2 regions of the Paenibacillus sp. FSL M7-1455 genome follow, and region 1 is predicted to be linked to the other one. Evidence: a T-box and tRNA genes for the amino acid it is inferred to sense, from the RefSeq annotation. Region 1 holds a T-box; the other holds one or more tRNA genes.

What was found. A T-box is a leader RNA that pairs with one kind of tRNA and senses whether it is charged. The one in region 1 lies ahead of NYE48_RS20620 (valine--tRNA ligase), so its partner is inferred to be a tRNA-Val.
Region 2: it has a tRNA-Val gene. The T-box ahead of NYE48_RS20620 (valine--tRNA ligase) is inferred to sense a tRNA for this amino acid. The anticodon was not compared.

Annotation. Positions count from the first base shown of each region.
Region 1 covers NZ_JBBORO010000001.1:4,468,230-4,471,481, forward strand. The annotation lists gene NYE48_RS20620 (valine--tRNA ligase) at 1-1,918, opposite strand, end outside; T-box leader at 2,001-2,299, opposite strand; gene NYE48_RS20625 (LysM peptidoglycan-binding domain-containing protein) at 2,490-3,252, opposite strand, start outside.
Region 2 covers NZ_JBBORO010000001.1:4,791,482-4,794,733, forward strand. The annotation lists gene NYE48_RS22050 (N-acetylmuramoyl-L-alanine amidase) at 1-568, opposite strand, end outside; tRNA gene NYE48_RS22055 (tRNA-Gly) at 998-1,071, opposite strand; tRNA gene NYE48_RS22060 (tRNA-Pro) at 1,089-1,162, opposite strand; tRNA gene NYE48_RS22065 (tRNA-Gly) at 1,184-1,258, opposite strand; tRNA gene NYE48_RS22070 (tRNA-Leu) at 1,266-1,349, opposite strand; tRNA gene NYE48_RS22075 (tRNA-Lys) at 1,361-1,436, opposite strand; tRNA gene NYE48_RS22080 (tRNA-Gln) at 1,456-1,530, opposite strand; tRNA gene NYE48_RS22085 (tRNA-His) at 1,545-1,620, opposite strand; tRNA gene NYE48_RS22090 (tRNA-Thr) at 1,633-1,708, opposite strand; tRNA gene NYE48_RS22095 (tRNA-Asp) at 1,745-1,821, opposite strand; tRNA gene NYE48_RS22100 (tRNA-Val) at 1,864-1,939, opposite strand; tRNA gene NYE48_RS22105 (tRNA-Glu) at 1,992-2,066, opposite strand; tRNA gene NYE48_RS22110 (tRNA-Ser) at 2,090-2,181, opposite strand; tRNA gene NYE48_RS22115 (tRNA-Asn) at 2,240-2,312, opposite strand; rRNA gene rrf (5S ribosomal RNA) at 2,352-2,468, opposite strand; rRNA gene NYE48_RS22125 (23S ribosomal RNA) at 2,761-3,252, opposite strand, start outside.

The DNA.
Region 1 (3,252 bases):
CAAATTCATAGGCATCTATTAGACGCGTGATGTCCCGGGAAGTTTCGTTCAGACGGTGCAAAATCCAGCGGTCGGCCGTGCTCAGGTTGCCGCTGATGTCGATGTCGCCGTACGTGAAGCCTTCAAGGTTCATAAGCGCGAAACGCGAAGCGTTCCAGATCTTGTTGGCGAAGTTCCGGGCCTGCTCGACGCGTTCCCAGCGGAAGCGCAGATCCTGTCCCGGCGTGCTGCCCGTCGAAATCATGTAGCGCATGGCGTCCGCACCGTACTTCTCGATGACATCCAGCGGGTCGACGCCGTTGCCGAGCGATTTGGACATCTTTTTGCCTTCCGGATCGCGCACCAGTCCGTGCATCAGCACGTCCTTGAACGGAATTTCGCCGGTGAATTCAAGCGCGGTAAAGATCATCCGGGCTACCCAGAAATAAATGATGTCGTAACCGGTCACCAATACGTCCGTCGGATAGTAGCGTTTCAAATCGTCGGTTTGGTCCGGCCAGCCCAGCGTCGAAAACGGCCACAGCCCGGAGCTGAACCAGGTATCAAGCACGTCCTCGTCCTGATGGAGGTTTGCGGAACCGCACTTGGAGCATGTAGCGACCTCTTCATATGCCACGTGAACTTCGCCGCAGTCGTCGCAGTACCAAGCCGGAATGCGGTGGCCCCACCAGAGCTGGCGGGAAATGCACCAGTCGCGAACGTTTTCGATCCAGTTCAAATAGGTTTTTTCGAAACGTTCGGGTACGAAGTTAACGCCTTTGCCCGATTTCTGGGCTTCGATGGCCGCTTCGGCCAGCGGCTGCATTTTGACGAACCATTGCGTGGACAAATACGGCTCTACGACGGCGCCGGTGCGCTCGCTGTGCCCGACTTGATGGACATGGTCTTCGATCCGGATCAGAACGCCCTGCTCCTTCAAGTCCTGAACGATTTGCTTCCGGCATTCGCTGCGGTCAAGCCCTTCGTATTTGCCGGCCTGGTCGTTCATCGTGCCCGTCTCGTCCATCACCGTAATTTGCGGCAGGTTATGGCGCAGGCCGACCTCGAAGTCGTTCGGGTCGTGGGCAGGCGTAATTTTAACGGCCCCGCTTCCGAATTCCTTGTCGACGTACTCGTCGGCGATGACCGGGATTTCGCGGCCCACGATCGGCAGCACGAGCATTTTGCCGATCATGTCCTTGTAACGTTCGTCTTTCGGATGAACCGCGACGGCGGTATCGCCCAGCATCGTTTCCGGACGCGTCGTCGCGACCGTGATATGCCCGCTGCCGTCTTTCAACGGATAGGCAAGATGATACAGATGTCCTTGAACCTCTTTATATTCGACTTCGATGTCCGACAGCGCCGTACGGGCGGCCGGATCCCAGTTGATGATGCGTTTGCCGCGGTATATGAGCCCTTTTTCATGCAGCTTGACGAAAACTTCGCGCACCGCTTTGGACAATCCCTCGTCCAGCGTGAACCGCTCCCTGGAGTAATCGAGGGAAAAGCCCATTTTCGCCCATTGCTCATGAATGGTTTCGGCGTATTTTTCCTTCCATTCCCATACCTTTTCCAGGAACTTCTCCCGGCCCAGGTCATAACGGCTAACGCCTTCCTCGCGCAGCTTCTGCTCCACTTTCGTCTGGGTGGCGATGCCGGCATGGTCCGAGCCCGGAAGCCACAGCGCGTCATATCCCTGCATCCGCTTGGTGCGGATCAAAATGTCCTGCAGCGTAAAATCGAGCGCGTGCCCGATATGCAGCATGCCGGTTACGTTCGGCGGCGGAATCACGATGGTGTAAGGCTTTGCGTCTTTGCGCTGTCCCGCCTTAAAGAATTCGCCGTCGATCCAATATTTGTACCATTTTTGCTCGGCAGCCTTCGGATCGTAAGTCGTCGGCATTTCCGTCGTTAATTTGTTGTCCTGCTCTGTCATTTTCTAACTCCTCCATCACAAGATCAGCTTTCTTCGGGATTTTGGCAATCCTTGGCAAGAAAAACAAAAAAGCCTTCCGTCCTCAAAGGACGAAAGGCTGTTCTTTCGCGGTACCACCTTTGTTTCGCGCCATGGTCAACCTTCTACGCCAGATCTCTCCGGCGGCCGTCCTCCGGGGACGGATGCCTTCATGCACGCGACACTTCATGCAGATAACGGCTGCAGCCGGCCATGCCCTAACCCGGCGCAAAAAGCGGACGGGATCAAGCAGGCAACTCCCGGGCGACTTCGGTTGAAACAGCATCCTGCGGAATCTCTCAGCGCAGCAATTCCACTCTCTGAAGGGCATGTCATCCTACTATTCCCGTTCATCGTTCTTCAACAAAATATATACACATCATAACTTGGTTGCGGATTTTAGTCAACATAACCGGTGCCGTTGCCTAAAGTCGATTCCGCGTTATAACGTTTATTATTAACATATGTATCTTTCTTAAACAAGGTCCTTCGGCGAAGGCACAAAAAGAACCGCCCGGCGCTTATTCGGGCACCGGGCGTCGTCAACGCGAATTTATGGGATGTAGAGAATCTGTCCTTCCTCGACGGTCTGTTCGGACAGACGGTTATACAGCAAAATTTCGCGCGCGGTGAGCTGGTAGCGGCTGGCGATCGTCTCCAGCGTTTCTTCCCGCTGCACGATGCAAAGGCGCACCTTGCGGAACTGGTTTTTCTCGGTGCTGCTGCCGAGAAAGAGATTCTGCCACTGAATATCATCGCTCACGGACGACTCGCGTTCCGCCTCCTCCGCTTTCGGCTCTTCCGGGGCGGCCTGCTGCTCCTGCTGATTCTGGGAGCGGCTGGAGGATAGCAACGAGGAAAATCCGATCGCTTCTTTTTCGCCGGACTCCGCTTCCTTCTTGCTGCCGAGCGCGACCCGCATTTCCCGCTCATCCGGCGCTTCTTCCTGCGCAACCGACTCGCTATGGAAAGCGCTGAACGGGAAGGCAGGCTCAAACGGCTGATCCTGACCCACGGAAGTCAGGTAGAGATCCTTTTCCGTATCCTCATCCGCTTGGATCGCCGTTTTTTCGGGATGCAGCAGTTCCGACTCGTCTTCATGCTCGAAATGCCAAACGTTCGGCTGGTTTTTGCCCTTTCCGCCGCGCTCCCCGGATTCCTTGTCCGTATGTAACGCGGCAAGCGCAGGTTCTTCTTCCGTCTGCGCCACCTCTTCGGAAGGACGCTTAACGGCTGCCGGTTCGTTTTCAGCCGCCTCCGCTTCGGCATCGCCGGGGCTTCCCGCAGCCTTCGGAGCGGCAGCGAATCCTTCCGTC
Region 2 (3,252 bases), 320 kb from region 1:
CCGGGGCGGGAGTCTCTTTCTTTTTCAGCCCCAAATATTTTGCGATTCCGAGGACATGCCCGCTTACGATCGCCTCCATCACGGCCGGCTGTTTAAGCTTGGCGGCATCGGACGCGACATCGATGAATAAGTTTTCCGTCAAAACGGCCGGCATCCGGCTCTCGCGGCACATGTGCAGGTTCCCGGTCTTTTGCCCTCGATCCGCGACGCCAAAAGGTTTCAACCCAGCCATGATTTCCGTATGGAGCAGGTTTTGGAGCTTCACCGTCGCTGCCGATGCCGACGTATAACGATAAGATTCAAAACCGCCCGAGCCGCCTCCCGCATTGCAATGAACGCTAATCAGAAGATCTGCGCCCGCGGCGTTAGCCTGGCCGGTCCGGTCCTTCAGTTCGACAAACACGTCCGTGCTTCGGGATAACAATGCCTGTACATCCTCATATTCCGAATCCAAACGCTTTTTAATGGCTAATGCTAGCGCAAGAACAACATCCTTTTCCTGCAAACCATTTCCGGTAGCCCCCGAATCTTTGCCGCCATGTCCGGCATCGATCCACACTTTTTTCATTCGGATGACCTCCTTTTCGTGCAAACCGCTTACTATCCTCAGAATTTCTCAGGCCAGGCCGTTCTGTTTTCGAAAATCATACCCTTCCTTTTATATGATTATTCCGGTCATCATTTTTTGAGGCGGCGGTTGCACCAGGAAATATCCAAAAACCGGGAGAACCTGAATGGATTGCTATATAACAAAAAAACGCCCTTCGGCGTGTTTGTTTTAAATCTATATGGTGCGGGTGATGGGAATACTCAACATCTCGATTTAAAAGGCGAGCCTGCGGCTCGCACCTAGAGGTTGATGTTGACGCGCGTCCTGATCGGGACATTCTTAAAGAAGCTTTCACGGACGGTCGCACCCACGCTGCATGGCTTCTCTTCCCCACACGCCTCCATATAACAAAAAAACGCCCTTCGGCGTGATTGTTTTAAATCTATATGGAGCGGGTGATGGGAATCGAACCCACGCTACCAGCTTGGAAGGCTGGAGTTCTACCATTGAACTACACCCGCGTGAAAAAAGAAAGAGATCGGGATGACACGATTCGAACATGCGACCCCCTGGTCCCAAACCAGGTGCTCTACCAAGCTGAGCTACATCCCGAAAAGAAGGTAAACAGTTAAATGGAGCGGACGACGGGAATCGAACCCGCGACCCTCGCCTTGGCAAGGCGATGCTCTACCGCTGAGCCACGTCCGCATATTCATGGTGCGCGTGGAGGGACTTGAACCCCCACGTCAAAGACGCTAGATCCTAAGTCTAGTGCGTCTGCCAATTCCGCCACACGCGCAATTGAAAAACTGGTGAGCCATGAAGGACTCGAACCTTCGACACCCTGATTAAAAGTCAGGTGCTCTACCAACTGAGCTAATGGCTCGTAATTGCCTTGAGTAAAATGGCTGGGGATATAGGATTCGAACCTATGCATGACGGAGTCAAAGTCCGTTGCCTTACCGCTTGGCTAATCCCCAATAGTTAGGATAAATGGGGCGATCGATGGGACTTGAACCCACGAATGCCGGAGCCACAATCCGGTGCGTTAACCCCTTCGCCACGACCGCCATATGCAATTCTGGTGCCGGCGAGAGGACTTGAACCCCCAACCTACTGATTACAAGTCAGTTGCTCTACCAATTGAGCTACACCGGCGCAATGATTGAGTAAGATGATGCTAGAGAACAATAATGGCGGAACCGACGGGATTCGAACCCGCGATCTCCTGCGTGACAGGCAGGCATGTTAGGCCTCTACACCACGGTTCCAGGCCTTTATGAATCCTGAAAGCTTTTCGCTTTGAGGAATAATGGTGGAGACTGAGGGGATCGAACCCCCGACCCTCTGCTTGTAAGGCAGATGCTCTCCCAGCTGAGCTAAGTCTCCTTAAATTTTCTATGAACCCGACTGGATTCTCGTCCCAATCAAGGGAAAGTAATGGTGACCCGTAGGGGATTCGAACCCCTGTTACCTCCGTGAAAGGGAGGTGTCTTAACCCCTTGACCAACGGGCCTTAATATGTAAAGTTTGAAATGCTGGCGGAGAGAGAGGGATTCGAACCCTCGAGACGCTTGTGACGCCTACACGATTTCCAATCGTGCTCCTTCGGCCAGCTCGGACACCTCTCCGCGTCTTGTCCAAAAATGATGATTGCTTTCAGCATTCAAACATTTTATTGGAATTCAACTCCCCGAACAGGACTCGAACCTGTGACAACTCGATTAACAGTCGAGTGCTCTACCGACTGAGCTATCGGGGAACGTTTCGCAAAAAAATAACCACAAAGGATGTGGTTTCCGCTTGGCAGCGTCCTACTCTCCCAGGACCCTTCGGTCCAAGTACCATCGGCGCTGGAGGGCTTAACGGTCGTGTTCGGGATGGGTACGCGTGGAACCCCTCCGCCATCGCCACCAAACGGGATTTTTCGCTGCAACATCGCAGCTTCAAAATCGTTTGTGAAATTCGCTTCATCTTGATTGACGATTGAATTCCAATACGATATGTACAGGAATCGGCATCGCCAAATGCCGAAAGTCATACTTGTCCTTCGAAACCACTTGAGCTTCAAAAAGTTGTTTTGACTCCCTGAAAACTAGATACGAAACGTTTGCGTTTTATTTTCCGTAGCATTTCCCGGTTTTTGTTCCGGGCCCCGCCAAAGTACTCGGAATCAGCTACGAAGCTGCTCTTCACTTTGGTGGGTAATTTAGGATAAGCCCTCGACCGATTAGTATTGGTCAGCTCCATGCATTGCTGCACTTCCACCTCCAACCTATCTACCTCGTCGTCTTCAAGGGGTCTTACATACTGGGAAATCTCATCTTGAGGGGGGCTTCACGCTTAGATGCTTTCAGCGCTTATCCCGTCCGTACGTAGCTACCCAGCCATGCTCCTGGCGGAACAACTGGTGCACCAGCGGTACGTCCATCCCGGTCCTCTCGTACTAAGGACAGCTCCTCTCAAATTTCCTACGCCCACGACAGATAGGGACCGAACTGTCTCACGACGTTCTGAACCCAGCTCGCGTACCGCTTTAATGGGCGAACAGCCCAACCCTTGGGACCTACTTCAGCCCCAGGATGCGATGAGCCGACATCGAGGTGCCAAACCTCCCCGTCGATGTGGACTCTTGGGGGAGATAAGCCTGTTATCCCCAGGGTAGCTTTTATCCGTTGAGCGATGGCCCTTCCATGCGGTAC